Regions from separate parts of the Mesorhizobium sp. M1273 genome, predicted to be linked through region 1. Evidence: predicted binding sites of a transcription regulator. Region 1 holds the regulator's gene; the other holds the start of a gene.
The links. The regulator PhoB, encoded in region 1, activates phosphate uptake and scavenging genes when phosphate is short. The targets are predictions, from matches to a motif close to TGTCATNNANCTGTCAT.
Positions count from the first base shown of each region.

Region 2: the regulator PhoB is predicted to act here: its motif matches at 3,733-3,749, upstream of olsB (l-ornithine N(alpha)-acyltransferase).

Region 1 covers NZ_JAMYLV010000005.1:186,634-201,615, reverse strand. Annotated here, with positions in the region: gene NKH30_RS08415 (hypothetical protein) at 56-226, shown strand; gene NKH30_RS08410 (YMGG-like glycine zipper-containing protein) at 573-818, shown strand; gene NKH30_RS08405 (CHASE domain-containing protein) at 917-2,539, opposite strand; gene NKH30_RS08400 (ATP-binding cassette domain-containing protein) at 2,669-3,463, opposite strand; gene NKH30_RS08395 (sugar ABC transporter permease) at 3,541-4,905, opposite strand; gene xylF (D-xylose ABC transporter substrate-binding protein) at 5,047-6,087, opposite strand; gene NKH30_RS08385 (ROK family protein) at 6,373-7,617, shown strand; gene phoB (phosphate regulon transcriptional regulator PhoB) at 7,627-8,316, opposite strand; gene phoU (phosphate signaling complex protein PhoU) at 8,333-9,040, opposite strand; gene pstB (phosphate ABC transporter ATP-binding protein PstB) at 9,073-9,876, opposite strand; gene pstA (phosphate ABC transporter permease PstA) at 9,873-10,724, opposite strand; gene pstC (phosphate ABC transporter permease subunit PstC) at 10,728-11,717, opposite strand; gene pstS (phosphate ABC transporter substrate-binding protein PstS) at 11,777-12,838, opposite strand; gene NKH30_RS08350 (hypothetical protein) at 13,493-13,846, shown strand; gene NKH30_RS08345 (DUF2865 domain-containing protein) at 13,930-14,901, opposite strand.
Region 2 covers NZ_JAMYLV010000004.1:205,189-220,170, forward strand. Annotated here, with positions in the region: gene lspA (signal peptidase II) at 1-245, shown strand, start outside; gene acuI (acrylyl-CoA reductase (NADPH)) at 297-1,286, shown strand; gene NKH30_RS06935 (PAS domain-containing hybrid sensor histidine kinase/response regulator) at 1,375-3,663, shown strand; gene olsB (l-ornithine N(alpha)-acyltransferase) at 3,813-4,688, shown strand; gene grpE (nucleotide exchange factor GrpE) at 4,801-5,436, opposite strand; gene NKH30_RS06950 (hypothetical protein) at 5,670-5,873, shown strand; gene NKH30_RS06955 (fatty acid desaturase) at 6,000-7,022, shown strand; gene NKH30_RS06960 (DJ-1/PfpI family protein) at 7,166-7,786, opposite strand; gene NKH30_RS06965 (DUF934 domain-containing protein) at 7,924-8,460, opposite strand; gene NKH30_RS06970 (phosphoadenylyl-sulfate reductase) at 8,663-9,427, opposite strand; gene NKH30_RS06975 (nitrite/sulfite reductase) at 9,402-11,072, opposite strand; gene NKH30_RS06980 (DUF2849 domain-containing protein) at 11,146-11,451, opposite strand; gene cysG (siroheme synthase CysG) at 11,448-12,899, opposite strand; gene NKH30_RS06990 (baeRF12 domain-containing protein) at 13,340-13,789, shown strand; gene NKH30_RS06995 (cation:proton antiporter domain-containing protein) at 14,017-14,982, shown strand, end outside.

The sequences.
Region 1 (14,982 bases):
TGCGAACGTGCCGATCCGCCGGATTGAGTTTGGCACAAAGTGAAGGGAATGGGCGTTGACGGCTGCAGACGTGAACAGACTGGAACAGGCCGCTCGCGTCTCGATGGGCGGTTTTCAGGATCCCGACGCGCCCGCAACGCCCGCGCCTCGTGCTTCGCCCCTCCGCTTCGCCGCCGTCGCGCTTATGGCCGCGATCGTCCTGACCGCCGCGTCCCAACTGATCTGAATCGAACTCGCCTCTGCTTGATCGCTTTGAAACCACTGCCCGAGTGCTCGGCCGTGCCCGTTCGCGGTCGCTGACCTGCAGGACCAGGCCCAACATGTCGGCGCCAGATGCCTTGCCGTCGATCCGGCGCTCGAGAACGACCATGACAGGATCGTCTGGAACGTGCGCCCCAACGGCACGCTCGATGCGTCCTTGGAGATTTCCGGGTTCGTGGTAGCATCGAACGGCGCACGCCCCGAAAAAGACTATCTTAATCAACAATGAAATCGTGCGGGCAAAGGCCGTACTTTCATGCTAAATGGCGGCTGGAGCTTATTAAAGTGAGGACAAAAGTGAGGATGACTCCATGCGGAAGATGATTATTGCCATGGTTGCCGTGGTTGCGGTCAGCGGCTGCACCACCACGGAAGAGAACGTGGGTATCGGCACTGTGGGCGGCGCGCTCATTGGTGGCGCTGTCGGCGGCGGCAAGGGCGCTTTGATCGGCGCCGGCGCTGGTGCGATTGGCGGTCTGCTCGTTCGCCGTCTGCAAAATGGCTACTGCCAATACAGAGATCGTCACGGCCGGATTTACACAGCTCGCTGCAACTAGTTTCGAGCTCCAGGCGGACAGCAAACGCGGAGGCAGGCCACCTGTCTCCGCGTTTGCTCTTTAAAGCGCTGTTGCGATGCGGCCCACGAGACGGCGTTTCAGGCCGGCAGCGGAACCTTGATTTCCACGTTCAAGCCATCTTCGCGAAAATCGCGCCTGATTGTGCCACGCAATTCGCGCGTGACGTTGAGATCGATCAGTCTGGTGCCAAAACCGCTCTTTGCCGGTGTCTCGAGCTTCTTCTGACCGGCCTCGCGCCAGTTGAGAGCCAATGTCCGGGTGCCGCTACGGGCTTCGAGCGACCAGTCGACCTTCAGCGCACCGACTGAATTGCCGGCTTCGCCATGCTTCAGCGCATTCGTCGCCAGTTCGTGAAAGACGAGGCCGAGTGCCTGCGTCGTCTTTTCATCGAGAAGAACCTGCGGTCCCGACAGCAGCCCTTCAGGAAGCTCACTGCCGAACACCTGGCCTAGCTCGATGCGCAGCAGGTCGCCGAGATCGGCTTTCTGCCAGCGTGAGCGCGTCAGCATGTCCTGGGAAGCCGCCATCGCCTGCAGCCGGGCCGAGAAAGAAGCCGAGAATTCCTGGACGTCGGTGGTGTGCGATGCTGTCTGGCGCGCGATTGCCAGCACCCGCGTGATCGAGTTCTTGATGCGATGCTTCATCTCCTGCAGCATCAGATCTTTTTCCAGCAGGCTCTTTTCGGTCGTTTCGTGAAGCAGCGAGACCGCCTCATAGGCCCGCTCCTGATAGCGGGCCACCAGCGCGATGGCGCCCGCAAGCAGCAGTCCGAACAATCCGAGCATCACCGGGATGGCGCGCGAGGAAGGTTGCGAGAAAGCACTTGTCGGCCTGAACAGGACGACCCACGGCCGGCCGGCGACGGTGATCTTGCGGGTGACCAGCAGCCTGTCGCCGAGGCTCGAAACAGGCGGCGTTTCCGATTGGAACAGCAGGTTGTCGCTGTCCACCGTGCCGTCATAGATCTCGGTGTTGACCGGCAGCAATGGTGCCCGGCTGAGCGCAGCCTGGAACAGATCACGGGCGCGGAAGGCCGCATAAAGGAAGCCGGCAGTCGAGGATCTCGTCGCGTTCACGGCGTCCGGCGCGGTTTCGACATTGAGCCGGACGAAGACGAGGAACCCGGTAAAGGTCTGCGCGGCACCCGTATCCTTGCCGAGCTGCACGAGCCCGCTGGCGTGCTGCTGGTCGTCGGCCATCGCCTTTTCGATCGCCTCGCGCCGCGCCGGCCCGGTGAACATGTCGTAGCCGATGCTGGATTTGTTGGACGGATCCAGCGGTTCGAACAGCACGATGGGCGTACGCCACGGTAAGTTCGTGTCGGGATAGATCGGATGGCTTGCGCCGTGATCGTGCAGGATGTCGCGCTCGACCGCCGCCTCGTTGCCAGTTTTCGCCAGGCGGAGGAAACCGATGCCGCGCAGGCCGGCGAAATTATTGTCGACGTCGAGCGCGTTGAAGAAAGCCTTGAACTCGCCCTGCGAGATACCGCCATTGCGTGCGTCGAACAGCGCCCGGGTCGAACGCAGCAGCGACAGGTCCAGGTCGATGCGGCTTTCGATCCGGTTAAGCGCGTCGTCTGCCGTCGCCTCGAATTTAATGCGGGCCGCCTCCTGGGTGGCAAAATAGGCAAAACCCGCCATCGTCAGGCTGATCAGCGCGACGGCGATAAAAGCGACGGTCGGAAAAAGCTTCTTCAATTGCTGATACGTCCCGTGGACGGTTCGGCATCTTTATGGGCAAGTCCTGACGCCAACACAATGGCGAGGCCAAAGCATGGTGACGGCTGGCACATTTTGGCGGCGTGTGATTAGCCGGCTAATTCTCGTTCATGCGGCGATCTTCAGCGCGCCCGGCCCCGGAATGGCGCCGGGTGGGCACTTGCCGAGGATGATCATGCCGAGCACCTCGTCCTGGGTGACGTCGGTTGTGCGCGCCGTTCCGACAACCCGACCGTTCTTCATGACGCAGACACGGTCGGCAAGCTCGAACACGTCGTGAATATCATGGCTGATCAGGAAGATGCCGATGCCGTCGGCCTTGAGCTGCCTGACCAGTTCGCCGACCTGCGCCGTCTCTTGCGGCCCGAGTGCCGCCGTCGGCTCGTCCATGATCAGGATGCGAGCATTGAACAGGATGGCGCGGGCGATCGCCACCGACTGCCGTTGGCCGCCCGAAAGCTTTACCACCGGCTCCTTGAAGCGTTGGAAACGCGGATTGAGCCTGCCCATCACCTTGCGCGCCTCGGCCTCCATGGCGACGTCGTCTAGCGTACCCCAGCCGGTCATCAGCTCGCGGCCGAGAAACAGGTTGGCGGCCGCATCGACATTGTCGGCCAGCGCCAGCGTCTGGTAGATCGTCTCGACGCCGTACTTCTTGGCGTCGCGGGGATTGGAGATCGAAGCCTCCTCGCCGTTGACGAAAATCTGGCCCGCATCGCGCTTGTAGGCGCCGGACAGGATTTTTATCAACGTCGATTTGCCGGCACCGTTGTGACCGAGCAAAGCCATCACCTCGCCCGGGAAAAGGTCGACAGAGGCATCGTCGACAGCGCGAATGCCGCCGAAAGCGATGGAGATGTTGCGCATGTCGATCAGCGGCGTGGGAGCGGATTTGTCTGCCATGCTCGTCCTTCCTCCCTATAGATCCTGCTTGAGCACCAAGTTGTACGAAAACCGGTTTCCACCTTGCGGGATCATGCTCAGACCCGTTTGCGATAGACGGTATCGAGCCACACCGCGACCACCAGCACGGCTCCGACAACGATGCTCTGCAGCGGCGAATCGATGCCGAGCAGCACCATGCCGGACTGCAGCGACTGCATCAAAAGCGCGCCGAGCATGGCGCCGAGCACTGTGCCGGAGCCGCCGGCGAGCGACGTGCCGCCGATCACCGCCGCCGCGATGACCAGGAGCTCGTCCAGCGTGCCCAGCGCATTGGTCGACGAGTTCTGCCTGGCTGACGAGATCGCCGCGGCGATCGTCGCCAGCACGCCCATGATCATGAACACCTTCATGGTCACCCAGCGCGTGTTGATACCGGCAAGGTTGGCTGCTTCCGGATTGCCGCCGATGGCGAAGACATAGCGGCCGAAACGGGTACGCTTGGCGATGAAGGTCATGATCAGCCCTACGGCTACAGCCATCAGCACGGGTATGGCGATGCCATGGGCGATGAACAGCCCGCCTTCGGGAACCGTTATATTGTTGGCCGCCGCATATCTGTTCACGATGCCGACCGGCCAAGGATAGGAATTGGCAAGCCATATGGCGCCCATGATGACAGCGCAGGTGAGGACACCGAGGAACGTCTCGGCCCAGATCGGGCGCAACGGAAAGCGGAACCGCTTGCGCTGCACCCGCCCGTTGAGCAGCATGAACACAACCGCCAGGCACGCGACAATTCCGACGATCCAGCTCCATCGCGCGCCGATCGAACCCGCCGGCCCACCGCCCATCAGCTGGAAAGTGGCATCAAGCGGCGCAATCGTCTGACCGCTGGCGACCCACCATGCGGCACCCCGCCAGACCAGAAGGCCGCCCAGCGTCACGATGAAGGCCGGCACCTCGAGATAAGCGATGATGTATCCCTGGAACGCTCCGATCAGAAGGCCAAGCGCCAGGCCGATGGCCAGTGCCAGGATCCAGATCCAGGGATTGCCTAATTGCAGACCGATCATTCGCACCAGGAAATGCACCTGCGCAAAGCCCATGACCACGCCGATCAGGCCTTCGGCGGAACCGACCGACAGGTCGATATTGCGCATGACGATAACCAGCACCATTCCGGCAGCCATTATGGCCACGGCGGAAGTCTGCACCGACAGGTTCCAGAGATTGCGTGGCGTCAGGAAGGTCCGGCTGTCGAAGTCGAACGGATTGACGCCGAGCCGTACGCTGGAAACGACATGCAGGCCGACCCAGATGACCAGCAGCGCGCCGACCATGCCGAGCATGCGCGTGTCGAGTTCGGTTGCCTTGAGAAATCGGGCAACGATGCCGAGCTCGGATTCCCGTGCCCGGTCTGCCGTGTTGTCGACCGGCGTGTTGGACGTCGTGTCGGTCATGATGTTTCTCCCGCCGGGTTGCCGTCTGTCGCGGATGCCGGAAGCAGCCTAGAAGTTATCCGCCGGAAGCGGAAAAACAACTCTTGTTGAAAAACGCCGCGGCGAGCGGCCGCGGCGTTCGGACTTCTCGGAAACGTCGGCTCAGTTGCAGACTGCAACAGTGCCAGCCGTCACGCCGGCGCAGACCTCTTCTTTCTTGATCCAGCCGGCGTCGATGACGACGTTGAGGTTGTCCTTGGTGATGGCGACCGGGGTCAGGAACAGCGACTTGACGGCATTGCCGCCGGGCGTGGTGAAATCCTTCACGCCGGCAATGTCGGTCATCTGCTTGCCGTCGGCCAGTTGCGAGGCGATCTCGGCGGCATTCTTGCCGAGCTCGCGCGCATCCTTCCACACCGACACGGTCTGTGTGCCGAGCGCGATGCGGTTCAGCGCGGCGTGGTCGCCGTCCTGGCCCGAAACCGGAACCGATCCGGCCAGCCCTTGCGCTGTCAGCGCGGCGACGACGCCGCCGGCAGTGCCGTCATTGGCCGCGACCACGGCATCGACCTTGTTGTCGTTGGCGGTCAGGAACTGTTCCATGTTCTTCTGAGCGTTGGCCGGCAGCCAGCCGTCGGTATAGGCCTCGCCAACATTCTTGATCTTGCCGCTGTCTATTGCCGCCTTCAGCACCTCCATCGAACCGGCAAACAGGAAATCGGCATTCGGATCGGAACCCGAACCCTTGATGAAGACGTAGTTGCCTTCCGGCTTCACCTTGAAGACTTCCCGGGCCTGCATGCGGCCGACTTCCTTGTTGTCGAAGGTCAGGTAAAAGACGTCCTTGTTCTCGATCAGCCGGTCGTAGCCGACAACCGGAATACCTTCGTCCAGCGCCTTTTGCACGGCCGGCCCGATGGCCGAGGCGTCCTGCGCCAGGATGATCAGTGCGTTGGCGCCCTGCGAGATCAGGCTCTCGACGTCGGTGAGCTGCTTGCCGGGGTTGGACTGTGCGTCGGCGGAAATATACTTGTCGCCTGCGGCCTCGATGGCCGCCTTCATTGCGGCCTCGTCGGTCTTCCAGCGCTCTTCCTGGAAGTTCGACCAGGAAACGCCGATGACCTTGTCTTTAGCCTGCGCCACCGACGCCAGCGCCAGCGTCATGGCGACACCCGCCAGAATGGCGGTCGTGAATTTCTTCATCATATCCTCCCTGCGCCGCGTACGGCGTGACCAATTGGCTCAAAGACCAGCTTAGAAGCTCTAATTTTTTCGAGCCTCGAAAAAATACTGGTCCGATCTCCGGCTGCTGTCAACATCGATTCTGATGGATTTTGATGACTCTGCGAGTTTTTTCGAGCGTCGGAATAAACGATGACAGCGCCACCTGCATCTGACACTATTTGCCTCATCCGACACTATTTGTCGGACATTACCGACGGCTTCCGGTTCATGAGCGGCCGCGGCAACCGGGAGGAAAGCAAAACAATGTCGGTCGGAATCCGCCATGACGATTTGCGCCGGCGCAACCGGGCGATGGTGATCTCGGCGGTGCGCCGGGCCGGCCAGCCATCGCGTACTGAGATCGCAGCTACCACCGGCCTCAGTCATTCGACCATATCGGCGATTTCTTCCGACCTGATACGGGAAGGCATCCTCGCCGAGAGCAAGCCAAGTGAGCCCGTTTCGTTGAAACGCGGTCGTCCGCAAGTCGGCCTCGCCCTCAACCCGGAAGCGGCGGCGGTGCTGACCGTGGTGTTGTCGCTGAATTTCCTTTCGGCCGCCATTATCGACTACACGGGACAGGTGGTCGCCGAGGAACAGCGCCGGCTGGACACGCTGACTATGCCGCGCGACGAGCTGATCCGTGAATGCATGGCCATCGTCCGGCGCCGGCTGCAGGATCCAGATCTTGACGTCCGCAGTGTCGCCCGCATCGCCCTGGCGATTCAGGGCATTACCGACTCCCCTGCACGCGCCATGCTGTGGTCGCCGATCACGCCGCAGACCGACATCGCCTTTGCCGACATGCTGGAGGACGAATTCGGCATCCCGGCAACGGTGGAGAACGACTGCAACATGATGGCGGTGGCTTTGCGCTGGCGCAATCCGGATCGCTATCGCGATGACTTCATCGCCATCCTGCTTTCGCATGGCATCGGCATGGGGCTGGTGCTGAAGGGCGAACTGTTCACCGGGACGCATTCCTCGGGCGGCGAATTTGGCCACATGATCCATCGTCCGGGCGGCGCGCTCTGCCGTTGCGGGCGGCGCGGCTGCATCGAGGCGTATGCCGGCAACTACGCCATCTGGCGCAACGCCAGGCAGATGAGCGAAGACAGCGAACCGGTCGCCGACGTCAGCGACGCCGACATGCGCGCACTGGCGGCCCGGGCGCGCGAGAAAGATGGGCCGGAACGCGAGGCCTACCGCAAGGCCGGCGAAGCGCTGGGTTTCGGTCTCGGCTCGCTGTTCGCGCTGATCGATCCGGCACCGGTCGCGATGGTCGGCGCCAGTGCCGCCGCCTTCGATCTGATCGAGCCGGCCTTGCGGAAGGCAATCGCCCAGACCGCCGGCGGCCAGCATTCAGGCTCGATCTCCTTCGATACAGAGCCGAACGAATTGCCTCTGATCCGCGAAGGCTGCGCGATGCGGGCGTTAAGCTTCGTCGACCAGGAGATTTTCGCGCCGGGCGCGCAAATGAGGCCCAGCGTCAGAAAGAACGTAGCCTGACCAGGCGGGTCAATCTTCCCTGATCGCATAGCCGGCGCCGCGGATGGTGCGGATGACATCCGGCATCCGGCCGTTGTTGACGGCTTTGCGCAGCCGCCCGACATGCACGTCGACGGTGCGTTCGTCGATGTAGATTGTCTCCCCCCAGACATTATCGAGTAACTGGCTGCGCGAGAAGACACGGCCCGGATGCCGCATCATGAACTCGAGCAGCCGGAATTCGGTCGGCCCGAGCCTGATTTCGCTCTTCTTGCGATAGACCCTGTGCGATTCGCGATCGAGCACGATGTCGCCGACCTTCAGCACGCTGGACAGCACTTCCGGCTTGGCGCGCCGCAGCAGCGCCTTGACCCTGGCCATGAATTCCGGTGTCGAAAACGGCTTGACCAGATAGTCGTCGGCGCCGGTCGAAAGACCGCGCACCCGGTCGCTCTCCTCGCCGCGCGCGGTCAGCATGATGATCGGCAGCCGCTCGGTTTCGGGGCGCACCCGCAACCGACGACAGAGCTCGATGCCGGAAACCGCTGGTATCATCCAGTCGAGCACCAAAAGGTCGGGCACATTCTCCTGCAAACGGATCTCGGCTTCGTCGCCGCGTGTCACCACCTCGACCTGGTAGCCTTCGGATTCGAGATTGTAGCGGAGCAGCACACCCAACGGCTCCTCGTCCTCCACCACCATTATGCGTGGTGCGATCATCGGCTGGGCACCCCCATCATGTCACCGGTGCGGACATTGTCGTTTCGTCCTGCTTCGGACGATTGACCGGCAATTGCTCGCCGGTCAGCACATAATACGCATTTTCGGCGATGTTGGTGACATGGTCGCCGATCCGCTCCAGATTCTTGGCGCAGAACAGCAGGTGCGTGCAAGCGGTGATGTTGCGCGGATCTTCCATCATGTAGGTCAACAGCTCGCGGAACACGGACGTGTATTTAACGTCGATGCGCTCGTCGGCGGCACGAAGCTTGGCCAACGCGGCCGCATCGCCTGCAGCATATTCCTCGATGACACCCTGCACCTGGATGAGAACCAGCTGCGCCATCGCGTCGATGGAATGCGACAGGTCCCGCGGCGTGGCGCTGAGGCCGACCGCACTCACGCGCTTGGCGATATTCTTGGCAAGGTCGCCGATGCGTTCGAGGTCGCCCGCCATGCGGATCGCTCCGACCACATGGCGAAGATCGTGGGCCATCGGCTGGCGTTTGGCGATCAGGGTGATGGCGCGGTCGTCCAGTTCGCGTTGACGCGCATCCATGATGGCGTCGTCGGAAACGACGCGTTGCGCCAGCACGTTGTCGGAATTCAACAGCGCCTTGGTCGCCCCGCCGACCATCGAACCGGCGAGGTCGGCCATGTCGCGGATCAGCTTGCTGATCTGCTCGAGATCCTCGTCGAAAGAAGCGACTGTGTGTTCGCCCATGGTCCTGTCCTCATATGCATGATCGGAACGGCTCAGCCGAAGCGGCCAGTGATGTAGTCCTGCGTGCGCTTCTCGCGGGGCGACGTGAAGATCTTCTCGGTCCGGTCGAACTCGACCAGTTCACCCAGATACATGAAGGCCGTCTGGCGCGACACGCGCGCCGCCTGCTGCATGTTGTGGGTGACGATGACGATCGTGTAGTCGGCTTGCAATTCGTCGATCAGTTCCTCGATCTTGGCAGTCGACAGCGGGTCGAGGGCCGAAGCCGGTTCGTCGAGCAGAATGACTTCCGGCTTCACGGCCACGGTGCGGGCGATACAGAGCCGCTGCTGCTGGCCGCCGGATAGGCTCAAGCCGCTGGCGTTGAGCTTGTCCTTGACCTCGCTCCACAGCGCGGCGCGCTTCAACGCCTGTTCGACGCGGCCGTCCATCTCGGACTTGCCGAGGTTCTCGTAGAGCCTGACGCCGAAGGCGATGTTCTCGTAGATCGACATCGGGAACGGCGTCGGCTTCTGGAACACCATGCCGATCTTGGTCCTGAGGAGGTTGAGATCCTGCGACCGGTCGAGAATGTTCTTGCCGTCGAGCAGCACCTGGCCCTCGGCCGTCTGTTTTGGGTAGAGCTCATAGATGCGGTTGAATACACGCAGCAGCGTCGATTTCCCGCAGCCCGAAGGGCCGATGAAGGCCGTGACACTGCGCTCAGGCAGCGACAGGCTGATGTCCTTCAGCGCCTTGCTCTGGCCGTAGTAGAAGTTGAGATTCTTGACCTCGATCTTCGTCTTCTCGGCGACCGTTTCGGCCATCGTCATGTCTGGGGACAACATCTGTGTCATCTGTCCTCTCTGCGTCCGGTAAGGCTGCGGGCGAGGATGCTCAAGCCCAGAACCGTCAGGGTGATTATGAGTGCGCCGGTCCACGCCAGTTGCTGCCATTCCTCGTAAGGGCTGAGAGCGAACTGGAAGATGGTCACCGGCAGGCTGGCCATCGGCGCGTTGATATTGCTGCTCCAGAACTGGTTGTTGAGCGCGGTGAAGAGCAGCGGCGCCGTCTCGCCGGAAATGCGTGCTATCGCCAGCAATATGCCGGTGACGATGCCGGACAATGCGGCGCGGTAGGCGACCGAACGGATCACCACCCAGCGCGGCGCGCCGATCGCGGCACCGGCTTCACGCAACGCGTTCGGCACCAGGTTGAGCATGTCTTCAGTGGTGCGCACGACCACCGGAATGACCAGGATGGCAAGCGCAACGGCGCCGGCAATGGCCGAGAAATGTCCCATTGGCCGCACCATCAGCTCATAGACAAACAAGCCTATGATGATCGACGGCGCCGACAACAGGATGTCGTTGATGAAGCGGACGACGGTGGTGATGCGCGAAAAGCGTCCATACTCGGCCATGTAGGTTCCCGCCAGCACGCCGATCGGCGTGCCGACGACAACGGCGATGATCGTCATCAGCAGGCTGCCCGTGATGGCATTGAGCAAGCCGCCGGCCTCGCCCGGTGGTGGCGTCATCTCGGTGAAGACCGCGAGCGAAAGCCCGGCTGTGCCCTTATAGACCAACGCGCCGAGAATGAGCGCCAGCCAGGCAAGCCCGATGCCGGCGGCGACGACGCAAAGCGCCATCATCACCGAATTCCTGGCTTTGCGGCGGCTGTGGAGCGATGAGGATGTCGACATCGGTCAGGCTCCCGTACGGGCGTCGATCCGCATCAGCATATAGCGGGCGGCGGCGAGGATCAGGAAGGTGATGACGAAGAGGATCAGGCCGAGCGAAACCAGCGAGGAGGTGTAGAGGTCGCCGTCGGCCTCGGTGAATTCATTGGCGATGGTCGCCGAGATCGTCGTGCCCGGCGCGAACAGGGAGGCACTGATGCGATGTGCGTTGCCGATGACGAAAGTCACCGCCATGGTTTCGCCGAGTGCCCGGCCGAGGCCAAGCATGACGCCGCCCATGATACCGATGCGGGTATAGGGAATGACCACGCGCCGGGTCACTTCCCAGGTCGTGCAACCGATGCCATAGGCCGATTCCTTCAGCACCGCCGGCACCGTATCGAAGACGTCCTTGGTGATCGAGGTGATGAAGGGCAGCACCATGATGGCGAGGATCAGCGCCGAGGTCAGAAGGCCGATGCCGTAAGGAGGGCCGGCGAAAAGGCTGGATAGTCCCGGCACGCCGTGGAAGATGTTGATGATGAAGGGCTGTATCGTCGTCTGCAGGAACGGCGCGAACACGAACAGGCCCCAGATGCCGTAGATGATCGAAGGAATGCCGGCCAACAGCTCGACCGCTATGCCGATCGGGCGCCTGAGCGGGCGCGGGCAGAGCTCGGTGAGAAAGACTGCAATGCCGATGCCGATCGGAACCGCGATCAGGATGGCAATGGCCGCCGTCACCAGCGTGCCGTAGATCGGCGCCAGTGCGCCAAATTTTTCCGTAACAGGATTCCAGCTCTCAGTCGTCAGGAAAGAAAAACCGAACGACGACAGCGCCTGCCATGAGCCGGCAAACAGCGAGATCGCGACACCGCCGAGGATGACCAGCACAAGAATTGCGGAAGCGCGGGTAAGTCCGCGGAATATGGCATCTGTGAGCGCGAAGCGCCGCACCGTAGCTTCCCTGGCCCGGGCTGCTGCAGATGATGGCATGGCATCGGAAGCGATGGTCATTGGGTCCTCGCGATTAAAGGCAACAGGGAGGGCGCCATCGACGTCCTCCCTGGAGGAGATTACATAGCCGAGTAGAGCGGCTTGCCGTCGTCGCCGACGACTTCCTTGGCCCACATGGCCTTGACGCTCTCAACCACCTTGTCGGGCATCGGAACGTAGTCCAGCTCGCCGGCCATCTCGTCGCCCTTGTCGTATGCCCAGGCGAAGAATTTGAGCGCTTCGCCGGTGGTCGCCGCATCATCCGGCTTCTTGTAGAGCAGGATCCACGTTGCCGCCGTCATCGGCCAGGACTCGGCGCCCGGCTCGTTGGCGAGGATGACGCCATAGCCCGGCTGCGAGCTCCAGTCGGCATTGGCCGCTGCCGCCGAGAACGCCGCCGCGGTGGGCTCGACCTTCTTGCCGTCCTTGTTGATCATATCGGTGTGGGTGAGCTTGTTCTGCTTGGCGTAGGCATATTCGACATAACCGATCGCGCCGCCGGTCTGGGAGACATTGTTGGCAACGCCCTCATTGCCCTTGGCGCCGATGCCGACCGGCCATTCCACGGCCTTGTCGACGCCAACCTTTTCTTTCCAGTCCGCGCTGACGTCGCCGAGGTAATAGGTGAAGTTGAACGTCGTGCCCGAACCATCGGAACGGTGAACGACCGCGATCGCCTGCGAAGGCAGCTTGACGTCGGGATTAAGCTTCTTGATCGCTTCGTCATCCCAGCTCGTGATCTTGCCGAGGAAGATGTCGGCCAGCGTCGGGCCGTCGAGAACCAACTCGCCCGGCTTGATGCCTTCGAGATTGACGACGGGAACGATGCCGCCCATCACCATCGGGAACTGAGCCAGTCCGGACGCTTCAAGCTCGTCGCCCTTGAGCGGCGCATCCGAAGCGCCGAAGGTAACGGTCTTGGCCTTGATCTGCTTGATGCCGCCGCCGGAACCGATCGACTGGTAGTTAAGGCCAACGCCGGTGTCTTTCTTGTAGGTGTCGGCCCACTTCGCATAGATCGGGTAGGGGAAGGTGGCGCCGGCGCCGGAGATGTCCGCGGCGAGCGCGGCGGACAGGGTGAGGGTGGTCGTCGCCGCAGCCATTGCAATCGCAACGGCCGCCGAGCGGATGAAATGTCTCATGTGGCCTGCTCCTGTTCGGAATATGGTCTCTCGGCGCCATTCCTCCGGCGCCCGCTGAGGCCAATAGCCCCCGATTATTACAGTCGCATGACAGTTTCATGTCGCTCCGGTAACGACGTCCAGCCGGGTTAAGAAGGAGCGGCCGCGGGCTTTTGTCGGCATGGGCCGCGGTTTGCCGCTGGAATCAGCAGCTTGCGTGAATTCCGGCCGGCATCGTCTGCTCGGCGATCGCAGCCACCGGCTTTAAAAGAAAAAAGCCGGACGGGAGCGCGTTGCATGCAGCCAGAACGTGTCATGGCCGCGCCATCGCCGAAACAGGTCCGTTGGGGTAAATCTGACCCTGTTTCTTGCCGGCGGTCGCTGCTCCCGCCCGTAACTGGAGGAGCGGAACTTCGAATATCCCATTGTCGCCACTGAGCGCGGCTTTGGTATGGTGCGATCGCACCATGGCCTTACGCTGGAAGCGTTGACGAATCGCAAGGTTCTAACTCGCGCTGGACCTCCATCCGCGCCCGACCCGGCGCTCGATCTTCGAGCAACGCCTTCCACTGGAAGTGCGACGACTTCTACTTCACGGTATCTACTCCCTTCGCCCTATTCCGCCGGTTGTCGGTTAGGCCGAAGCAGCGTTATAAGCTTGCAGGGGTATTGCTGATGTCTCGACGGATTCTGCCTGTCTTCCTGTGCCTGGCGCTGCCTCTGGGAAGCGGCTGCGCGCGCAGCTATGACGGCACCGTCATCATTCCCAAGCCGCTCGATGTTCGCCGTTTCTGGGACAGGCCTTCGCCGCAGGCGCAAGCCGAACAGTCGCAACTGGAGACCGACGTCTTTCCAGTGGCGCCGCAAACGCCGAAAAGGCCGGCGGTGCGCAGGAGCGCGGCTTCCGTTGCAACGCCTCGGAGGAGGGTCACCAACAACCCGCCCATGCTGTCGCCGGAGCCGACGAAGCCGCTAACTTGCAAGAATGTCAGCGAGCCCGGTAAACGGGCCCGCATGGTCTGCGAATAACCAGCCGACGTCGGTCGATGCGCACGGCTCCAGGCCTTGAAGCGGCTATCCGGCCAGCCGTCTCGGAACATCGCCCGCCCTGGTCAGTCCGCCGGGAAAAAGGCCGGCCCGACCACTCTCACCGGCCGCGCGCCGATCGCTTTCTCGATCGACTGATGCTGGGCAGTCCCTGGCACCTCGAAAACCGACGTTTTTGCCCCTGCGAGAGCCGCACCGGCAGTTTCGATCCCGGATTCAGGAATTTCCGCGACGACGCCAAGATCCGGCTTTGCGGTCGGCAACGGAATGATGGCGTTGCTCATGTTGGCCGGTGTCACGGTTCGTGCCCTGAGTTCGGCAACGCGCTGGTAATAGCGCTTGACGTCACAGGCCTTGAAGTTCGCGTCGTCGCGGTACCGGAACGCGGCAGGTAGCTCCACATAGGGTTTTCCCGACTCGAGCGCGACCATCTCCTCGGTCTCGCGAGTGGCGTCGCTCAGCATATAGAGGTCGACGCCGGCATCGTCGCAGATGTAGCGACACTGATCGACCGTTTCCTTCAGATCGTCGCTCTTGGCGAACTGCGATTTTGGCGCGGGGAAGAAATATCCGTCCGACAAGCGAACGCAAAACAGCATCCGATTGCCGCCAATTGTTGTGCCTGCGGACTGGGCCTTGGGTGCCGGGCGTTGCTGCGCCGGCTGTTTCTTGGCAGCGGGGGCGGCGCAGCCCAGCGCGACAAACCTGGCCTTCAGTCCGGACGTGTCCCTGCTCGAATTCGACAGTCTGGCGATCTGCCGTTGCACCTCCGCCTTGCTGCTGACCAGGTCGGCGCAGGGATTGAAGAAGAAGCCGGCGGTTTTCGCTGCGCATCTGCGTTGTCTCTCAAGCTTTTGAATCGCGGCGAGTTGCCGGCGCAGTTGGGCAAGCTCGGGGCTGGTCCCGCCGCTGCGCCCCGCCGAAAGCAATTGGCTCCTGATGGCACCGCAGCTATCCGCGTAGGAGAAGGATGTGCCGAGCGCAACGGCTATTGCCGACACCAGCATCAGAATCGTGAGGGGCCAGAAGCGTGTCATTGGAACGACCATTATCCTTGTTGCACCGAGAACAGGATTTCTTTGTCGACTATGGATAAGTACTAGCTAAATCAGTTTTTC
Region 2 (14,982 bases), on a different contig from region 1:
TTGCGGCCCGCACGCCGCCCGGCCACCTGCTTGCCCGCATCGGCTTCGCACTGATCGTCGGCGGCGCGCTCGGCAACCTGATTGATCGCGCAATCTACGGTCATGTCATCGACTATGTCCTGTTCCATACGCCGGTCTGGTCCTTCGCGATCTTCAACCTCGCCGACGCCTTCATTTCGGTTGGTGCGGTGCTGGTCGTCTTCGACGAACTCATTGGCTGGCGGCGCGGAGCGTCGAGCGATTGACCTCACTCGCCTGGCGCCACACATTCTGATCTGCAAGCCCGAGGAGAAAAAATGCCCGAAACCTTCAAAGCCATCCTCGTTTCGCGTGACGCCGAGAAAAACCAGTCGGTCGCGGTGACCGAGCTTACCGAGGCAGACCTGATGGAGGGCGACGTCACCGTCGCGGTCGAGGCGACGACGGTGAACTACAAGGACGGTCTTGCAATTACCGGCAAGGCGCCGGTGATCCGCCACTGGCCGCTGGTGCCGGGCATCGATTTCGCCGGCACCGTCATCTCGTCTTCCAATCCTGACTGGCGCAAGGGTGACAAGGTCATATTGAACGGCTGGGGCGTCGGCGAGACGCATTTCGGCGCCTTTGCAGGGCGCGCCCGCGTCAAGGGCGACTGGCTGGTGCCGTTGCCGGACGGCATGAGCCCGCATGATGCGATGGCGGTCGGCACCGCCGGCTACACCGCCATGCTTTGCGTCATCGCGCTGGAGCGCCACGGCATCGTGCCCGATCGCGGCCCGGTGGCGGTGACCGGCGCTGCCGGTGGCGTCGGCTCGGTCGCGGTCTCGATCCTGTCCAGCCTCGGCTATCACGTCATCGCCTCGACCGGCCGTGCTGCCGAAAGCCCCTATCTGATCGACCTCGGCGCCGCGGAAGTGATTTCACGCGACGAGCTTGCCCAGCCCGCAAAACCGCTCGCCAAGGAACGCTGGGCCGGCGGCGTCGATGCGGTCGGCAGCCACACGCTGGCCAACGTTCTATCGATGACCTCCTATGGCGGCGCCGTTGCCGCTTGCGGCCTCGCCGGCGGCATGGACCTGCCGGCAAGCGTCGCGCCCTTCATCCTGCGCGGCGTCTCGCTGCTCGGCATCGATTCGGTGATGGCGCCGAAGGCGGTCCGCCTCGAGGCCTGGCGCCGTATCGGCGCCGATCTCGACCACGCAAAGCTTGCCAGCCTTTCGACGAGCATCGGCTTCGACGGCATCATCGGCGCCGCGCATGACATCGTCGAGGGTAAGATCCGCGGCCGCGTGGTGGTGGATATGTGAGCCCCCAAGGGAAAAAAAAGAGCGCGACCGGTAAAATTCGAGCGATCAACCACAACCTTCGATAAGCTCTGTCTGGCAGGATTTCCGTATGATTGCGGAACCCGGCATCAGAGAGGCGGAACCAGCCGAACGGGCCGACGGGACGGCCCCCGCGGCGCCAGGACGGCAGCTTGTCGCCGCGCCACCGCTGGCGCCGGAACTGCCGGCCTCCAACCGCGAAGGCCTGCCCTTCCTGACGCTCGTCGCCATTGTCGTGCTGGCAGGCTTTTCGCATCTGACCGGGGCGCCGATCTTCATCACTATCGGCCTTTTGGCGACAGCCATCGCCGGGCTCGCCATGCATCTGCGCAACAGGCGCACCGAGCGCCGCGCGGTGGCCCTGCTCGATGCCACGACCGCCCGCAGCCGCGCCGAAATAGAGACGCTGGCCGACCGCATGTGGGAGATGCAGGAGAGCGAGGAGCGCTTTCGCGGGCTGATCGATGCACTCGGCGATCTCGTCGTCCATCGTGACCGCGACGGCCACATTGTCTACGCCAACAAGGTTTTCGCCGACCTTGTCGAAACCGACCAGCGCGACCTTGCCGGCAAGACCCTGGCCGAACTAGGCATCGATGTCGGCATCGTCCCCGACGCCGCGTTTTCCGACCATGAATGCCTGAGTTCCACCGACGTCGCCATTCGCACGCCGGACGGCCCACGCTGGTTCTCTTGGATCGAGCTGTCGGTGCGCGACAAGGACAGCGGCGCCGTTTCGCATCGCGCCATCGCCCGCGACATCACCGCTCGCAAGCGCGCCGAATCCTCGCTGATCACCGCCCGCGAGCGGGCCGAATATGCGAGCCAGGCCAAATCGCGCTTCCTCGCCACCGTCAGCCACGAGATCCGCACGCCGATGAACGGCATCATGGGCATGGCCCGGCTTCTCGCCGACACCAGCCTTTCGCCCGAGCAGCGGACCTATGTCGGCGCCATCTCGACCTCGGCCAGCGCGCTGCTGGCGCTGATCGAGGACCTGCTCGACTACTCCAAGATCGAGGCCGGCCGCTTCGATCCCGAACCGCAGCCGATGTCGGTGCGCGAGATCGCCGACAATGTCATCGAGCTTTTGGCGGCGCGGGCTTTTGCCAAGGATATCGGCCTCGGCTGTCATGTCGAACCCGACGTGCCGCAGCTGATCACCGCCGACCCCGGCAGGGTCAGGCAGGTGCTGCTCAATCTCATCGGCAACGCCGTCAAGTTCACCGACAGCGGCGGCGTCCTGGCAAGCATCGCCCGCGTCCGCACCGAAACCACCGACCGCATCCGCTTCACCATCACCGACACCGGCCCCGGTCTGCGCGAGGAGGACATGGAGCGCATATTCGCGGACTTCGAACAGGCTGACGGCACCTCGACCCGTGCGCATGGCGGTGCCGGCCTCGGTCTCGCCATTTCCAAGCGCCTGGTGACCGCCATGGGCGGCACTATCTCTGTGTCGAGCCGGCTTGGCCAGGGGTCCGAATTCGTCTTCGAGATTCCCGCTATTTCCGCCGTCGAGGCGCCGCAGATCCGCCAGGACGCGCTGTCGGGCCGGCATGCCGTGATCGTGTCGAAGAACCTGGTCGAGGCCGAAGCCCTCGCCCGCACCATTCGCGCCAATGGCGGCACGGTCGATCTGGCCACCGCCGCCGCCCAGGCCACCCCTTTCGCCGAGAGCTGCGACGTGCTGCTGATCGATGCTGCCATGGAGCAAAGCGACGGCAGGCTGCTCAGGCGCCTGCGCCAGAGCGGATTTGCCGATTGCGAGGCAGTGACGCTGATCGCACCGACCGACCGTGGCATGCTTGGCGAGTTCCGTGCCAATGGTTACGCCACCTTCCTTGCGAGGCCGGTGCGCGGTGAGACATTGCTGCGCGTGCTTTTGACCAGCCACGCGCCGGTCGTCGCCGAGCCGCAACTGCAAAGGCGCGGCGCGCAGACGGGGCACGCCATTGGCGCCCGCCAGCACGGCCTGTCGGTGCTGATCGCCGAGGACAACGACATCAACGCCATGCTGGCCCGCGCCACGCTGCTGAAGGCCGGGCATCGCGTGAAAGTGGTCGGCAACGGCAAGGCCGCCGTCGAGGCGGTCATCAGCACCGGCCACAAGCACCGTTACGACGTGGTGCTGATGGACTTGCATATGCCTGTCATGGACGGCCTGGACGCCATCGCCGCCATCCGCCGCCATGAGGAGGAGACCGCGGTGCCGCCGGTGCCGATCATGGTGCTGTCGGCCGACAGCCAGGAAAAGACGCGCCACGCCGTGCTCGCTCACGGTGCCAGCGGCTTCGTCACCAAGCCGCTCGACCCCGATGCCCTGGTTCATGCGGTCGAAGGGCAAGCGGCCGCCTGAGGCACAACATAGACGGTTGATAGATTGCCCAGTCGACGAAGTATTGCCCGCAGAGCCGTATCACGGTACTGTCACAATCCTGTTGCACCTACACCGTATCCCCGTGCCAAGAGGGATGGCTCGAAGGAGAATCACTCGTGCATACAGTCATGCCGGAATGTGATGCTCGGCCGAACGCCAGCGGGCCTTTGCTCGTCGGCCGGAACGCCGATGCCGTCATAAAAGGCGCATCGCTCGGCCGCATCGGCAATCTCGAAGTGCGGCTCGCCCGCAACGAGGCCGAGATCGCTGCCGCGCAGGAAGTGCGCTACCGGGTGTTCTACGACGAGCTTGGTGCCAGGAAGGACCTGTTCCAGATGCAGGACCGCCGCGATGCCGATCGCTTCGATCCCCTCTGCGATCATCTGCTGGTCTTCGATACTTCGCTTTCCGGCCCCGAGCATCGCCGCATCGTCGGCACCTACCGCCTGCTGCGGCAGGAGATTGCCGCGGCCGCCGGCGGTTTCTATTCCGAAGGTGAATTCGAGCTGACCAAGCTGATCGCGCGGCATCCCGGCCAGCGCTTCCTCGAGCTCGGCCGCTCCTGTGTTCTGCCCGAATACCGCTCGAAGCGCACCATCGAGGCGCTGTGGCAAGGCATCTGGGCCTATATCAATCATTACGGCATTGGCGTGATGACCGGCTGCGCGTCGTTCCACGGCACCGTGCCGGCGGCACATGCAGAGGCGCTGACCTACCTTGCCCACCACTGCCGGACGAATTCATCCTGGGACGTGCGTGCCGTCGCCGGGCGCTATTGTTCGATGGATCTGATGCCGATCGAGGCCGTCAATACCAAGGCGGCGATCGCCGCGATGCCGCCGCTGGTCAAGGGCTATCTGCGCGTCGGCGCACGCATCGGCGACGGTTGCGTCATTGATCGTGAATTCTCGACGGTCGACGTGTTCGTGGTGATGCCGGTCAAGGAGATCGGCGCCCGCTACGTCAATTATTATGGCGGAGAAGCGCAGCGGTTTGCGGCCTGAATAGGGGAGTAGGCGGAGAGAAGGCAACGGCCCGAGTAGGCAATTGCTCTACTTTACCCGACGTAGCGCTATTCCCTACTCCCGTACTGCCCTATTCCCCTACTCCCCTAACTTACGCATCTTTCTCAGCCTGCTCGTTGACCGGCCCCGGCTCGACTGGCGCTTCGCTTGCGACATGCTTGGGGCCGCCCTTGGCGACGCCGACCATGGCCGGCCGCAGCACACGCTCGCCGATCGAATAGCCGGGCTGCACGACCTGCACGACCGTGTTGGCCGGTACGTCGGGATTGGGCACCTCGAACATCGCCTGGTGGAAATTCGGATCGAATTTCTCGCCCTCGGGCTCAAGCTTCCTCACGCCGTGGCGTTCCAGCGCCGACAGCATGGCGCGCTCGGTGATCTCGACGCCGTCGATCAGCGCCTTGAAGCCGGCATCGCCCGACGCCTTGGCCTCCTCCGGGATGGCATCCAGCGCACGGCGCAGATTGTCTGACACCGAAAGCATGTCGCGGGCAAAATTGGCAACCGCATAGGCGCGCGCATCGTGGACGTCGCGGGCGGTGCGGCGACGCAAATTCTCCATGTCGGCCGCGACGCGCAGCGCGCGATCCTTCAGCTCTTCGTTTTCCTTCAGAAGCCGCACAAGCGCCTCATAGTCGCCGTCGACGCCACCTTCCCTTGGCTCCGCGGCAGCCTCGGTTTTCTCGGCTTCATCGGGCGCGCGTTCGTCTTTTGCCTGGTCGCTCATCGCCGTTTCCCGTCATTTTCGAATGGTGTGGATTTGCGCCCGATATCGAGGTTTAGCGGCCAAAAATCAAGGGGCAAGCGATACTGCAGCCGCTGTCGCTGCTTGGCGGACGGCGCAGACCTTTCGATTTTAATTCAAACTTTACCGTACCCGACGGCTTTGCTTGCCGGGACACTACAATGCGGGAACCATTCCTCCCCTGGAAGAGTTTCGAAGCCGACACAGGATTTTGGATGATGCCCCGCAGGAATGGCGAAAAACGCGACGGGCTCGCCGCCGATATCCGGCGCCAGCTCGGCACCGAGGCGACCAAGCGCTTTCTGCGCACCTTACCGGCCTTCCGCACGGAGTCCGATATTCCCGACCGTCTGAAGGAATTGCTCGACCGCCTGGACGGCGTCGAAGCCAAGGTGGTCGCAGGCGGGCGCCGTCGGTAGACACCGTCGCCAGCAACGCGACCTGCGATTGCGGCCGCAATTCCTCGCCATCGCGCGACATTTACCCGCAGTAACTTTGCGTGATCTCCGCCTTGCGGCAGCGCGCCGCTCCGCCTATGTTTCATGATGAACATGATTTCCCCCGAAGCTGTGGCAAACAGCAAGCGCGCCTGGTTGAAGATCCTGTCGCGCTATAAAAAGCCCGACAGGCGTCGCAGCGCCGTCGAACTCGCCATCACCCTCATCCCCTTCGCCACGCTGTGGGCACTGTCCTCGGCCGCTTATGCCTATGGCCATTGGTGGGGTCTGGTCCTCATCCTTCCGGCAGCCGGCTTTCTGGTGCGTATCTTCATGATCCAGCACGATTGCGGCCACGGCTCCTTCTTTGCCAACCGCTATGCCGACGACTGGATCGGCCGCGTGCTTGGCGTGTTGACGCTGACGCCCTACGATTGCTGGCGCCGCGCCCACGCAACCCATCACGCCAGCGCCGGCAATCTCGACGAGCGCGGCACCGGCGACATCAAGACACTGACGGTCGCTGAATATCGGCAACTGTCATGGCGGGGCCGGCTCGCCTATCGCCTCTATCGCCATCCGCTGGTGATGTTTGGCCTTGGCCCGATATGGATCTTCATTTTCGAGCAGAGACTGCCCTTGGGCATGATGCGGGGCGGTTTCACCCCCTGGGTGTCGTCGATGTCGACCAATCTCGCCATCGCGGTCATCGCCGCGCTGCTCATCTGGTTCGTTGGCCCCGGCGCGTTCCTGGTCGTGCATTTGCCGATCGTCATCCTCGCCGGATCGGCCGGCATCTGGCTGTTTTATGTCCAGCATCAGTTCGAGGAGACGGAGTGGACAAAGGACTCCGAGTGGGAATTCCAGCACGCTGCCCTGCACGGTTCGTCCTATTACGACCTGCCGCCGGTGCTGAACTGGATCACCGGCAATATCGGCGTCCACCACGTGCATCACCTCTCGGCCAAGGTGCCGTGCTACCGGCTTCCGGAAGTGCTGAGGGACTATCCGGAGCTGCGTGAGATCGGCCGCGTCACACTCCTCGACAGCCTGCGCTGCGTCAAGCTGGCGCTGTGGGACGAGAGCCGCAGCAAGCTGGTATCGTTCCGCGAAGCGCGGATGGCCGTGTAGACGCACCGCCGCATCTAAAGCGCGTCGCGCTCGGCCTCATGCGACGCGCTTTAGGTTGTTGTTTACGCATGCCGTTATCGCAAAACCGCTGAACACTTTTGCGCGACATGCGTTAGGGGTGCGGCGGGCTCCACATTCCGAGCTTAAGCCGCCTGGCGCTGGTCGCGCATCAGGATCTCGCCCTGGCGGATCTCGGTGCCCAGCACTTTCAGGCATTCGCGCATGAAGGCGGCAAGGCCCGGCCAGCCCTTGGCCGACACAAGATTGCCGTCGACATGGGCGCCGGTCGGCGCAACATCGATATAGATGCCGCCGGCCAGCGTGACTTCCGGCTCGCAATATTGCAGCGCCGCGACTTCCCTGCCGCGCACCACGCCGTCGACCGCGATCAGGATCTGCACGCCGTGGCAGATGGTGAAGATCGGTTTTCCCGTCTCATGGAAATGCCGCACCAGCGCCTGCACGCGCTTGTCGATGCGGATATATTCCGGCCCGCGCCCGCCCGCCGCGTAGACGGCATCGTAGTCGGCCGGATTGACCTCGGAAAACGTCTTGTTGAGGATGTAGTCGTGGCCGAGCTTTTCCGTATAGGTCTGGTGGCCCTCGAAGTCGTGCAGCGAGGTCTTCAGGATATCGCCGGCCTTCTTGTCGGGGCAAACGACATGGACGGTGTGGCCCACCGCATGCATGGCCTGTTCAAAGACGAAAATCTCGTACTCCTCGCTGAACTCGCCAACGAGCATCAATATCTTCTTGCCAGCCATACCCGGTTCCTCCCTTGTGGCCACATTTATTCGGATCGCGAAATAATGGGCCTATCCTAAGGCGGAGAGGCGCAAAATAAAAGGCTGAATCGGGAATGTGGTCCGACCAGATAGGGCTTCTGGCCCTCTGGAGCGGATCAGCCGGCGCGCACCCGCCGCCAGGAATATTTCGGGCCTTTGGCCTCCGGCTTCACCGCCGGCTGATAGAACAGCGGCAGTCCGCCGGTGCGGCCTTGCTCGAGCCGCTTCAGCAGCACCGGGTGCGATACCTCGAACTCATCGAAGCCGAGGCGCAACATATGCGGCAGCTGATCGATCAGCACCTGCCCGGTGGCGCGCATAGCGCCTGCAAAATGATAACGGCTGCGCAGCAATTCGCCCTTGGAGAACGAGCGGCCGTCATTGAACGCCGGAAACGCCAGCGCCACCAGCGACAGCTGATCGAGCAGGCCTGCGATCTTCTCGAGCTGATCGCCGGGCTGCAGCAGCACACCGATGCGCTCCTTCGCCGACCGCCGCACCTCCGGATCGAGGCCGAGAAACGCCTGCAACGGCAGGATGAAACGGCCATTGCCGACCAGCGCCTCGGCGCTTTCGGCATGAACCCACTCGTCCTCGCGGAACCCATCCGGTGTCCACAGCCGCATGGCGTTTTCGGCTATCAAGTCGCTCATCAAGAAAATTCCCAAGTCCAAAGATTCTAAAGTGCAAAACACCTCAGGGTGCGTTGAGATTCAGGTCAGGCCGAGCCGAAGGCGGGCGCGAAGCGACCAAACTGTGTGGCCTCCGAGAACCGGAGCTGAGCGTACTTTGGGTACGTGAGCGCCGGAAGCGCAGGAAGCCGCCGTTTGCAGGCCGGCTGAATATCAATATACCCTAAAGTGATGCGTCGGTCAGCGACCTTTCCAGCCCCGACAAGTGGATGCCGCATTCGGTCTTGGCGTGCCCGGCCCAGCGGCCGCTGCGCGCATCGTCGCCCGGCTGCACCGGCTGCGTGCATGGGAAACAGCCGATCGACAGATAGCCATAGGCGACCAGCGGGTTTTCACGCAGCGCATACGCGCGCATGTAGCCGGCCTGGTCCGATGTCGTCCAGTGCGCCAGCGGATTGATGCGGATGCGCGAGCCGACCGCCTCGAACACCGGCAGCGCTGCCCGGGTCGCCGCCTGGAAGCGCTTGCGGCCGGTGAACCAGGCGCGGAACGGCTCGACGCCGCGCGCCAGCGGCTCGACCTTGCGCACGTCGCAGCAGGCGTCGGTGTCAGTCTCGTTCAGATTGCCGGTCGGGTCGATCCTTGCCAGCGCCGCATCGTCGGGCCTGATCACCCGGATATCGCTCAGCCCGAAATCGGCGGCCAGCGCGTCACGATAGCCGAGCGTCTCCTCGAAATGCTTGCCGGTGTCGAGAAAGATCACCGGCAGCGTGCGGTCGATCTCGGCGATCATGTGCAGCAGCACCGCCGAATCCGCGCCGAAGGACGAGACGGCGGCAATTTCGCCGTGAAAGAACTCCCGGGTCGACCGCTCGATGATCTCCAGCGGCTTCAGATGGCCGTAGAGCGCGTCGAGACCCGCCGCTTGGGCGGCGATGCCGGCCTCGACGTCGACGATACGGTCAAGCGGCCTTGGCTTCGCCAGCATAGAGCGCCTCCTTGAACGGCGCGGGACCGACTCGGCGGTAGGCGTCGATGAATCTTTCGTTTCTGTCCAGCCGAAGCCCGAGATAGGTCTCGACGATCTGCTCGATGGCATCGGTGATCTCTTCAGAACTGAAGCCGCGGCCGATGATCTCGCCGACCGAGGTGTTCTCGTCGGCCGAGCCGCCGAGCGTCACCTGGTAAAGCTCGGCGCCTTTCTTCTCGACGCCCAGGATGCCTATATGGCCGACATGGTGATGGCCGCAGGCATTGATGCAGCCGGAAATCTTCAGCTTCAATTCGCCGATGTCGCGCTGGCGCTCCAGCGAAGCAAAGCGCCGCGAGATTTCCTGCGCCACGGGAATGGAACGCGCCGTTGCCAGCGCGCAATAGTCAAGGCCGGGGCAGGAGATGATGTCGCTGATCAGGTTGGAATTGGCCGTCGCCAGCCCGATATCGACAAGCGCGTCATAGACCGCCTTGAGGTCGGCCCGCGCCACATGCGGCAGGATCAGGTTCTGCTCGTGACTGACGCGCAGCTCGTCGAATGAATATTTTTCGGCAATGTCGGCGACCGCTTCCATCTGGCTGTCGGAGGCATCGCCCGGCGTCTCGCCGATGCCCTTGAGCGAGATGGTCACCGCCGCGTAGTCGGGATGGCGATGGGTGACCACATTCTGATCCAGCCATTCGGAAAAGCTCTTGGAGTCGAGGCGGGCAAGCTTGACCGCCTCGTCGCCTTCCGGCCGGTCGACAAGCGGAGGCGGCGCGAAATAGGCATCGATGGCGCGGATGTCTTCTTCCGGCAGCCTCAGCTCGGCGTCCTTCAACTCCTGCCATTCGGCCTCGACCTGGCGGGTGATCTCCTCGACGCCGGTCTCATGGACCAGGATCTTGATGCGCGCCTTGAATTTGTTGTCGCGCCGGCCGTAGAGGTTGTAAACGCGCAGGATCGCCGTGCAGTAGGACAACAGATCCGCTTCGGGCAGGAAATCGCGGATCTTCTTGGCGACCATCGGCGTGCGGCCTTGGCCGCCGCCGACATAGACGGCGAAACCGAGCTCGCCGGCGGCGTTCTTCTTCAGGTGCAGGCCGATGTCGTGCGTCTGGATGGCGGCGCGGTCGCGCTCGGCGCCGGTCACCGCGATCTTGAATTTTCGCGGCAGGAACGAGAACTCCGGATGCACCGAGGACCATTGCCGCAGGATTTCGGCATAGGGGCGCGGATCGGCAACCTCGTCAGCGGCGGCGCCGGCGAAGTGGTCGGCGGTGACGTTGCGGATGCAATTGCCGCTGGTCTGGATGGCGTGCATCTCGACGCTTGCCAGATCAGCCAGGATCGCCGGGATGTCCGACAGCGCCGGCCAGTTGAACTGGATGTTCTGGCGCGTCGTGAAATGGCCGTAACCTTTGTCGTATTTGCGGGCGATGTGGCCGAGCATGCGCACCTGCTTGCTGTTCAGCGTGCCGTAGGGCACCGCGATGCGCAGCATATAGGCATGCAGTTGCAGATAGACGCCGTTCATCAGCCGAAGCGGCCGGAACTGGTCCTCGGTGATCTCGCCGGCAAGGCGCCGCGCAACCTGGTCGCTGAACTCGGCGACGCGTGCCTTGACGAAATCGTGGTCGAACTCATCGTAACGGTACATATTCAGGTCTTTCCGGGCGCGTCCGCCCGTTATTTTCTTCGTTCGAGCATGATCGGGATCATGCTTGTGTCATCTATGCCGCGCGTGCGGCTTGCGGACGGGCCTGCTTGCCCAGGTCGTTGCGGGTGGTCGGGCCGGCGGCACGGATCTTTTCACGTAGCCGGACCGCTTCGACCGTGCCGTTGGCCACGGTCACGTCTATCAGGTTGACGTCGACCACTTCGTTGTTGGCGGAGGCCTTGGCGCCGATCGCCTCCAGCCGGTCCTCGGCCGCCTTGTCATGGGCGATGTCGGCATGGTCGATGATCTCGGCCCAGCCGCCATTGGCGTACCAGACGGCTATGCCGTCGGCGAGGCGGTTCGCGGTCAGGACTTTCATTGGCTCACTCCTTGCGCGGCAGCACTCGCCACGCTTTCCTGCCTGTGTGCCGCCAGCGGCTCGGACCGTTCGAAATTGGCGCCGGCGACCGCGTCGCCGATGATGGTCATCACCGGGCCGCTGAGGTCGGCGCGCGCCTCCAGCGACGGCAGGTCGGCGAGCGTGCCGTGGAAACGGCGGCGGTTGGCAAGGCTGGCATTCTCGACCACGGCGACGGCCGTATCCGGCGACAGGCCGGCTTCGATCAGCCGGCCGGCGACCTCTGCAGCGACCGAGCGGCCCATATAGACGGCGACCGTCGCGCCGGAAATGGCGAGCTTTGCCCAGTCGGGCAGCGAATTTCCCTTGAGGTCATGGCCGGTGGTGAACACCATCGACGACGACACGCCGCGCAGCGTCAGCGGCAGTTCGAAATCGGCGGCGGCGGCGAAGGCCGCGGTGACGCCCGGAACCACTTCGTAGGCGACGCCGGCATCGCGAAGTGCCGCCATCTCCTCGCCGGCCCGGCCGAACACCAGCGGGTCGCCGGACTTCAGCCGCACGACACGCTTGCCGGCGTGGCCAAGCTCGACCAGCAGCGCATTGATCTCGGCCTGGCTCTTGGAATGGCAGCCCTTGCGCTTGCCGACCGGCAGGCGCTCGGCATCGCGACGGCCCATTGCGACGATCGCCTCCGGCACCAGCGCGTCATGGACGATCACGTCGGCTTCCATCAGCAGGCGATGGGCGCGCAGCGTCAAAAGGTCCTCGGCGCCTGGACCGGCGCCTACAAGCGCGATATGGCCCGATGCCGGTTCTGTCGAAAGCAGCAGGCCGACGGCCGCATCATGCGCCTGCGAAAGCTCGCCTGCCTCGACAGCGCGGGCCGGCGCGCCGCCAAAGAAATCGCTCCAGAAGCGGCGGCGGGCATTGCCCTTCGGCAGCAGTCTTTCGGCGGTGTCGCGAAAAGATGCGGCGAGCGCCGCGAGCGGCCCGAGCGAGGGCGCCAGCATGCGGTCGATGCGGCTGCGCAGCATCTGCGCCAGCACCGGGCCGGCACCTTCCGTGCCGATGGCAATGGCGACCGGCGCGCGGTTGACCAGTGCCGGCGTGAAGAAATCGCATAGCTCCGGCCGGTCGACGGCATTGACCGGAATGCCCAGCCGGCGCGCATCCCCGGCAACGCGGCGATCGAGCGCCTCGTCGCCGCTGGCGGCAAACACCATCACCGCACCATTGAGATGTGCTGCATCATAGACGTCGGCGATGTGGGCGGCCCCCGTCTCGGCGATAAAGGCCAGCAGCTCCGGGCTTGTTTCATCGCTGACGATGCGCAGCACAGCGCTCGACTGCGCGAGCAGCCGCGCCTTGGCCAGCGCTTCCTCTGCGCCGCCGACGATGGCTATGGCTTCGCCCTCGACCCGCATGAAGACGGGAAAGGCATTGAGCTTGGGTGTGGCTTGCGGCATGACGAGCGGAATCCTGGAACCGTTTGTCAGTTCTACGCGGGGGCGCGAAAAACCAGAAGGCACCCACTCGCGCATCGCTTCGTAGCAGGCAATCTCTTTTCTGCAAGCATGAAGGCCAAGAGAAAAATATTCCACATTCAAATGCGGGGCAGATTGAAGCTGCTGTTGCAGCCCTTGATCCGCTGCCTTTTTAGCGGCCGGAGGAGCTAACCACAAAACAGATTTTTCTAAATTCTATCAATTTAGTAGATTAAGCCGCCGGATGCTGACCGAGCGATCGACGGCAGCCCCGCACTCTCGCCGACCCCTGTCGGAGCACCGGGTCCGAGTGCCGGAACATTCCCGCCTCGGCACGCGTTTGCCCTATGGACCCAGGCCCGGTCACACCCCTGCGGCAAAGGCCCGGCGATGGGTTCGAAAAATCAAAAAAGGAGCGCCCCATGAGCAACGTCAGACTGAAACGCGGACTGTGGATCGTGGTGGCAGATGGCGAAAAGGCGCTGTTCCTCGAGAACCGTGGAGACGTCCAATATCCCGACCTTCAGGTCGTGCACGAGATGGAGCAGGAAAATCCGGCAACCCGAGAGCAAGGCACGGACCGCCCCGGCCGCTACAGCGACGGCCCTTCCGTCCACCGCAGTGCGGTCGAGGACACCGACTGGCACCGTCTCGGCAAGGAGCGTTTTGCCGAAGAGATTGCCGACAGGCTCTACACGCTCGCGCACCGCGGCAGCTTCAAGGAGATCGTGCTGATCGCGCCGCCGCCGGTGCTGGGCGACATGCGCAGGAAGCTGCACAAGGAGGTCACCGACAAGATAACAGCCGAAATTCCAAAGACGCTGACCAACCACAGCATACCCGATATCGAGAGCCTGCTGCAGGCGACCTGATCGGGCATCGGCGGCGCGCAACTTTCGTTTCCGTAGCAATAGCCTGCCTGGAGCAGGCCGCGCCGGGTGGCAACGCTTGCCGGCTCAACGCCTTTTTGCCGCCTTGCCATCGATTTCATGGGGATTGCGGGTTGTCTCGCGACTGTCCCAGCCTCCATACTGCCAAGGCGGCGGCCATTGGACGGCGCATATCCGACATCGCGATTCCTGAAGGCGCTCCATAGACAATGCCGCATGACACGCCCCTTATCGCCACCATCGTCGCCGGTCTGGGGCTGGCTTTCGTCTTCGGCGCACTTGCCAACCGTTTTCGCGTGCCGCCGCTGGTAGGCTATCTCATCGCCGGCGTTCTGGTTGGACCGAACACGCCGGGTTTCGTCGCCGATGCCGGCCTCGCCAATGAACTTGCCGAGATCGGCGTCATCCTGCTGATGTTCGGCGTCGGCCTGCATTTCTCGCTGAAGGACCTGTTGTCGGTCCGCGCCATCGCCGTGCCCGGCGCCATTGTGCAGATCGGCTTCGCGACAGCCCTCGGCGCCGGCCTTGCCTGGATGCTCGGCTGGTCGATCGGTGCGGGACTGGTCTTCGGCCTGGCGCTTTCCGTGGCCTCGACCGTGGTGCTGTTGCGCGCCCTGCAGGAGCGGCGGCTGATCGAGACCGAGCGCGGCCGCATCGCCGTTGGCTGGCTGATCGTCGAGGATCTGGCGATGGTGCTGGCGCTGGTGCTTTTGCCGGCGTTGGCCGGCGTGCTCGGCGGCCAAGAGCAGGTGGAGGTGCACTCCAGCGGTCTGCTGTCGCTGCCGGCGAGCTACGGCGTCTGGGGCGTCGTCGCCGTCACACTGGCCAAGGTCGCGGCCTTTGTCGTGGTCATGCTGGTGGTCGGCCGCCGGCTTATCCCCTGGATCCTGCACTACGTCGCCCATACCGGATCGCGCGAACTGTTCCGGTTGGCGGTGCTTGCGATTGCGCTTGGCGTCGCCTTCGGGGCGGCCAAGCTGTTCGGCGTGTCGCTGGCTCTCGGCGCTTTCTTCGCCGGCATGATCATGAGCGAATCCGAGCTCAGCCACCGGGCGGCCGAGGAATCGCTGCCGCTGCGCGACGCCTTTTCCGTGCTGTTCTTCGTTTCGGTCGGCATGCTGTTCGACCCGTTCAGCGTGATCAGCAATGGCTGGCCGATCCTGGCGACGCTGGCC